One region of the Caldibacillus sp. 210928-DFI.2.18 genome, then DNA from elsewhere that is predicted to be linked to it. Evidence: predicted binding sites of a transcription regulator. Region 1 holds the regulator's gene; the other holds the start of a gene.
The links. Region 1 encodes Rex, which represses fermentation and respiration genes when NADH is low (regulators of the CRP and FNR family bind a similar motif). Its sites were predicted from a motif close to TTGTGAAATATTTCACAA; they were not measured.
Positions count from the first base shown of each region.

Region 2: pflB (formate C-acetyltransferase) is a predicted target of Rex. The motif match lies at 1,721-1,738, and genes of this name have one in related genera.

Region 1 is NZ_JAJCHL010000019.1:36,714-40,468, reverse strand. Features, by position in the region: gene LIZ98_RS06270 (ABC-F family ATP-binding cassette domain-containing protein) at 1-1,116, opposite strand, end outside; gene LIZ98_RS06265 (redox-sensing transcriptional repressor Rex) at 1,626-2,285, shown strand; gene tatA (twin-arginine translocase TatA/TatE family subunit) at 2,462-2,641, shown strand; gene tatC (twin-arginine translocase subunit TatC) at 2,653-3,393, shown strand.
Region 2 is NZ_JAJCHL010000077.1:1,672-5,426, forward strand. Features, by position in the region: gene LIZ98_RS13710 (oligosaccharide flippase family protein) at 1-1,197, opposite strand, end outside; gene pflB (formate C-acetyltransferase) at 1,772-3,755, shown strand, end outside.

The DNA.
Region 1 (3,755 bases):
AGTAGATTTGCCGACACCATTTGGGCCAAGCAACGCAATGCTATCTCCTCTTTGAATTCGAAAGTGGATATTTTTTGATATTTGATTGGCTCCATAACCAATGGCCAAATCAACCACATTAAGAACTTCATTGCCACTTTGCCGCTCAATTTGAAAGGAAAAATTAGCAGATTTATCGTCTCTGTGCGGTTTATCAATCATTTGCATTCGTTCCAGTGCTTTACGCCTGCTTTGTGCCCGTTTTGTTGTTGATGCACGGGTCAGATTCTTGGCAATAAATTCTTTCATTCTTGCTATCTCATCTTGTTGTTTTTCATACATTTTCAAGTCACGTTCATAATTCTCTGCTTTTTGGACTAAGTATTGACTGTAGTTACCGACATATTTTGTTAAAGTAGTCTGAGCGCATTCATAAACTTGGTTTACAAGCTTATCAAGAAAATAGCGATCATGGGAAACAATAAGAATGGCTCCATCATAAGATTGCAAATATTGTTCTAACCATGTCAATGTATCGATATCTAGGTGGTTCGTCGGCTCGTCCAAAATTAAAATGTCCGGCTTTGATAAGAGCAATTTTCCTAAAGCCAGGCGAGTTTTTTGTCCGCCGCTTAAATTGGATATTTTTGTCTCTTGATAATTGAAAGTGGAAAAATTAAGCCCGTGTAATACGGAACGAATATCTGCTTCATATTGATATCCGCCCAGTTCTTTAAATTCATGCTGTAAATAATCATATTCGGACAAAATTTGCTTGTATTTGCCTTCATCTGTATAAGTTTCTTCCTTTGCCATTTCCTGCTCAAGATTACGTAACCTTTTTTCCATGCTACGTAAATCTTCAAAGACAGTCAGCATTTCATCCCAGATAGTTCTGTCTGAAACGAGACCGGTATGTTGATCTAAAAAGCCAATTGTTACTTCTTTTGGCTTAATAATTTCTCCGGAGTCATAAGCAAGTTCACCGGCAATTATTTTCAGCAAGGTTGATTTGCCTGATCCGTTTCTACCAACAAGGGCAATTCGGTCTCTTGTATGAATTTCTAATTTAATATTCGAAAGGACAAGATCTGCCCCGTAATATTTATTTAGTTGATTTACTTGTAGTAAAATCATGATTTGCACCTCAACATTTCACAATAAAAATGGTCCTTTACCTGGAAATATAACAGCTTTGACTCTGTTTGCCTTTTAAAAGAATGAATGACTGACTAATTATTTTCAGAGTGAAGCGAATGGGAACATGCTGTTTTTGATTACAAAATAATCGATTCCTTCCTCTACCATAACATATCCAGTCGCTTTTCGATCCATCATTTCCGACATTTAAAGGAGATCCTGTAAATGTCATGTCAACAAGTCTATATAAAAATAGTACATGAAGGGGAGGAAAAATGGCAAATGGAGATTAAATGAAACTACCTACAAGACAGATGAAAAAAAATAGTGTATCATAGTAGGTGAATATGTTAACAAAAATAAGAATTGAGGAAGTGTACATGTTTATTTGTAATGTAAGCGTTCACAGTGTGCTTTGTATGCCTTATAAAAGAATTACTTCTATAGGGCAATGAAAGATATTATAATAGAAAAATAATAATTTTTCAGCATTGGAGGATTTTGACATGGAAACAGATCAGCTAAAAATTCCTAAAGCCACCGCTAAGAGATTGCCATTATATTATCGTTTTATTCAAAATTTGTACCAGTCAGGAAAACAAAGAGTTTCTTCTGCTGAGTTAAGTGAAGCGGTTAAGGTCGATTCGGCAACGATTAGAAGGGATTTTTCTTATTTCGGCGCGTTAGGTAAAAAAGGGTATGGATATAATGTTCAGTATTTGTTATCCTTTTTCAGAAAAATATTGAACCAGGATGAAATAACAAAGGTAGCCTTAATCGGTGTAGGTAATTTAGGTACAGCTCTACTAAAATATAATTTCACTAAAAACAATAATACTAAAATTGTCTGTGCCTTTGATGCAAACCAAGAAAAGGTCGATCAAAAATTTGGTGATATTACTGTTTACCCAATGGATTCACTGGAACAAATATTGTCAACTGAAGAGATTCAGGTTGTTATTCTGACCGTCCCGGCTCCTGTTGCCCAATTGGTTACTGATCGTTTAGCAAAAACAGGAATAAAAGGAATTTTAAATTTCACGCCAGCTCGATTAACTGTTCCGTCAAATATTCGTGTTCACCATATTGATTTAGCTGTTGAATTACAATCTTTTGTTTATTTAATTAAACATTACTCAAATGAGGAAGTAGTGGTTGGAGATTAATTTTTTAAAGTAGGGAAATGGTAGGTAACACTAAAAATTTATCTTCAAAACAACACCATATTTTGTATTGCAATAATTATGATTCATACGATATGATAGGAAAAAAGTTTTTGTAAAATCTTTTTTGGGTGACAATGAATGAATTTGAATGAGGTTGCTGGGGGAGAGGGAGAAACATGACAATCGGTCCGGGTAGTTTAATTCTCATATTAATCATGGCATTATTAATTTTTGGTCCGAAAAAGTTACCGCAACTCGGTCGTGCGGCAGGAGATACACTAAGGGAATTTAAAAATGCCACAAAGGGTCTTGCTGATGAAAATAATGGGAAGAGAAAAGATCAAGAAGGCAAGTAGGGAGAGAAGAGATGGAGAAAAACGAATTGACTGTAATTGAGCATTTCGTTGAATTAAGGAGACGGTTGGTTTTTATCGTTGTCTTCTTTCTTTTGGCAATGATCGGTTCGTTTTTTTTGGCAGAGCCGTTGATCATATATTTGCAACAAACTGATGAAGCGGCCAGTTTGGAACTGAACGCCTTCCGCTTAACTGACCCGCTAAAGATTTATATGCAAATCGCTTTTATCATTGCTTGTGTAATAACTTCACCTTTTGTTTTGTATCAGTTATGGGCTTTTATTTCACCGGGTTTATATGAAAAGGAAAAAAAAATAACCTTAGCCTATATACCTGTTTCGGTATTTTTGTTTTTATCAGGTATTTCGTTTTCATATTTTGTATTATTTCCGTTTATTGTTCGCTTTATGAAACAGTTAGGGGACCGAATGGAAATCAATCAAGTCATTGGGATCAATGAATATTTCCATTTTTTGTTACAAATTACGTTGCCTTTTGGTTTGTTATTCCAATTGCCGGTGATTATATTATTTTTAACAAGGCTTGGAATAATTACACCTGACTTTTTGTCTAGGGTGCGAAAATATGCGTACTTTATCTTGCTAGTCATCGCGGCACTGATTACACCGCCGGATATTCTCTCGCATATGATGGTCACTTTACCATTAATATTGCTTTATGAAGTTAGTATTTGGATTTCGAAGCTGGTGTATCGGAAAAAAATGAAGGAAGAAGAAGGGCTTGCTGTTTAAAAGATAAGAATTTTCCATTGTTTATTTTATCCATTTAAAAAATATAAAATTCCGGTAACGAAGCAACTTGAAGTGGCGGATAGGTTATGGCATAAGGAGCTTGCTTAAAAGGTATAATGGAAACCGGAGTAATTCCCTTGTTATCGGTGAGTACCGCGTTTCGGGTCGAATAAAGCTCGGGACGCCCGAGTTTTATTTAGATAAGGACTATGTTAGAAAGGGCATATGCATAATGAAAATGATCATTTTTATTTGCGATTGTTAATTTTTATATCGTATTGCCTTTTTGAAATAGTCCTTTCTCTTTTATGGAAAAATTTGTATAAGGTATTTTGGTTGTGACATACTAATTTTGATTGAAT
Region 2 (3,755 bases), on a different contig from region 1:
ATGCTCATTTGAACCAAGAAAATAAATCATCAAAAAAGAAATAATCGTCGTCCATATATTATGTAAAAATGCATCTTTAACCAAGTTCATTCCAATCAAAAACGCTTGAAATGGAATGGTATAATAATGAAGAAAAAAATAAGGCAACATTAGCTGAAAAAAATAGGATGCTGTTGCTGAATTCACAAATATTCCCGTTAACTCATCGGCAAAATAGTAGAAGCCTATAGTGACAGGAATCCCATATAAAGAAGTCAATAAAATAACACGCTTCAACAATTGCAGCAATTGTTCATGGTTGTGACTGGCAAATGCTTGTGAAACATTCGGGATTAAAACAGTCATTAATGAATGGGCAATAAAGGCCGGAAAAAAGCCGATCGTCATCGCAACACCTGAAATTAACCCAAAATTTTCCGTCGCTTCTCCCATTGATAAACCGGCAGCAACTAAAGTATACTTAATCAAGAACGGTTGGATGGCATGGGTCAAAGAATGGAATATTCTCATGGCAGTTGTTGGCACGGAAACTTCCATTAAACTTTTCGCCAGTTGACTCTTAGGGATATTTACGACTGGTCGGTTTTTTAAATACCTTAGCTGCAAAACATAAGCACTGATCAAATAAATAAAAACAAGCAGCTCACCGCCAATTAATGAAAATAACGCAATCAAAATAGCAACTTCAAGCTGAAAATCAAACATTTGATAAATAAATACAAGGATAAAAAGTTGTGTACTCCTTTTCAGCAAATTCGAAACAGCAACTTGTCCCATTTTTTGAATACCGACAAAATAACCCCGGGCAATGGAAGAAATCGATACAATCGGGACTAATAGCAAAATAACCCAGCGAATCAGCGGGTGGATCTCACTAAAAATCGGGAAAATCATAAAAATTAGTATTGAAACCGTTAATAAAATTGAAATGAAAATTATTGTCAGTTTCATAGCATATTTTAACATGGTCAAATGATAAAGTTCTTCCTTTTCAGCGATAAATTTTGAAATGGAAATTGGCAACTCCATGCTTGCAATGATCATGACAAGTCCAATTAATGGAATAATTGTCATGTATTGACCCACACCATATTCACCTAATTCTTTTGTTATCGTTAAATTAATTAAAAATTCAATACACTCACTTATAAAAGCTGTTGCTGCCAATAAAATGGTTCCTTTAAAAAAATTGCTCATAAATAACTCCTTTGTGTCTCAATTGATTTTCTCTGCATGATATTAGCCACTTTAACAGGCAGTAAGACCCCGCCTCAAGATTAGGAGTTTACGAGAAAATTTATGGGGAATGAACTACCCGTTAAGGTCCGATTGGTAACTAACCATAACTAACATCAGAGGGGATGAAGAAAACCCCCATCACTTTGTTTCGATTACCGAATAACATATATGATATTATATTTCTATGAGACAAGTTCAGAAATTATTAATAAATTTTAGTAATACAGTTCAGCGCTATCTTATTTTAAATATATAATACAAACATATATTCTATCATTTTTTCAGGGTTTTCTTAGTAAATGTGAATTTTATGTGAAAATCAGTGTAGAACTAACTTTTATCACATTTTTGTAAAAAAATTTGCTTTGAAATTAGTTATGAAAGTGCTATTATATTCATAGAAAGATTGTTCACTACAAAAAGATTTCAAAACTGTATCAGTAACAACATTTTACCTGTTATATATTTTTTTTAAACAAACATGTGAAATAGTGAACAAATTATATTAATATAATTTTAGGAGGCATGAGAAATGACTCAATATTGGGAAGGCTTTAAACCTGGTAAATGGCAAGAAGAAGTTGACGTGCGTGATTTCATTATTAAAAACTTTACTCCTTACACCGGTGATGAAAGTTTCTTGGAAGGTCCGACTGAATCAACAAAACAACTTTGGGATCAAGTTATGGAATTATCGAAAAAAGAACGGGAAGCTGGCGGTGTATTAGACGCTGATACGAAAGTTGTATCGACTATTACATCTCATGGTCCAGGGTATTTAAATAAAGACCTTGAACAAATCGTCGGTTTCCAAACTGACAAACCTTTCAAACGTTCGTTAATGCCATTTGGCGGTATCCGCATGGCAAAACAAGCATTGGAAGCATACGGTTTTGAACTTGACAAAGAAATTGAACATATTTTCACTGACTGGCGGAAAACTCATAACCAAGGTGTATTCGATGCGTACACGCCGGAAATGAGAGCTGCCCGTCATGCCGGAGTTATTACTGGTCTTCCAGATGCATATGGCCGTGGTCGGATTATCGGTGACTATCGTCGCGTTGCCTTATACGGTGTCGATTTCCTAATTGAACAAAAACAAAACGAATTAAATTATATCGGCGACCGTACAATGACTGACGATGTTATTCGTGAACGGGAAGAATACTCAGAACAAATTCGTGCTTTAAAAGAATTAAAACAAATGGCATTAGCTTACGGTTATGATATCAGTAAACCGGCTACCAATGCAAAAGAAGCGATTCAATGGTTATATTTTGCTTATCTTGCGGCCATTAAAGAACAAAACGGTGCAGCAATGAGCCTTGGTCGTACTTCCACTTTCTTAGATATTTACATTGAAAGAGACATAAAAAATGGTACATTAACCGAAAAAGAAGCTCAAGAATTAATTGACCATTTTATCATGAAATTGCGTCTTGTAAAATTTGCTCGTACACCTGAATACAATGAATTATATTCCGGTGACCCGACTTGGGTAACTGAATCCATCGGCGGTATTGCGCTTGACGGTCGTCCAATGGTAACAAAAACTTCATTCCGTTACTTGCACACTTTGGATAACTTAGGACCGGCTCCGGAACCGAACTTAACGATTCTTTGGTCAACAAAATTACCGGAAAACTTCAAGAAATATGCAGCAAAAATGTCGATTAAATCGAGTGCCATTCAATATGAAAACGATGATATGATGCGTGAAATTTACGGTGACGACTACGGTATCGCCTGCTGTGTATCTGCAATGAGAATCGGTAAACAAATGCAATTCTTCGGTGCCCGCGTGAACGTTGCAAAAGCTCTTCTTTATGCAATCAACGGCGGTGTCGATGAACGTATAAAAACTCAAGTTGGACCGAAATTTGCGCCAATCACTTCTGAATATCTGGATTATGATGAAGTAATGGATAAATTCGATGCCATGCTTGACTGGTTATGTGAGCTTTATGTAAATACATTAAACGTTATTCACTACATGCATGACAAATACAGTTATGAACGTTTAGAAATGGCCTTACATGATCGTGATATTTTACGGACAATGGCTTGCGGGATTGCCGGACTCTCTGTCTGTGCTGACTCGTTAAGTGCAATTAAATATGCAAAAGTAAAAACGATCCGTGACGAAAATGGGCTTGTAGTTGATTATGAAATCGAAGGCGACTTCCCTAAATATGGGAACAACGATGATCGCGTTGACCAAATTGCTGTATGGATTGTTAAAGAAGTGATGAGAAAGATTCGTAAACATCACACTTACCGGAATGCTGTTCCAACACAATCTGTCTTAACGATTACTTCAAACGTTGTATACGGTAAGAAAACTGGGAACACTCCTGATGGTCGTGAAGCCGGTAAACCATTTGCACCGGGAGCAAACCCATTGCATGGTCGTGATACAAAAGGTGCTCTTGCTTCCTTAACATCTGTTGCAAAATTACCTTATGAAGATGCTCTTGATGGTATTTCAAATACATTCACCATCACACCAAAAG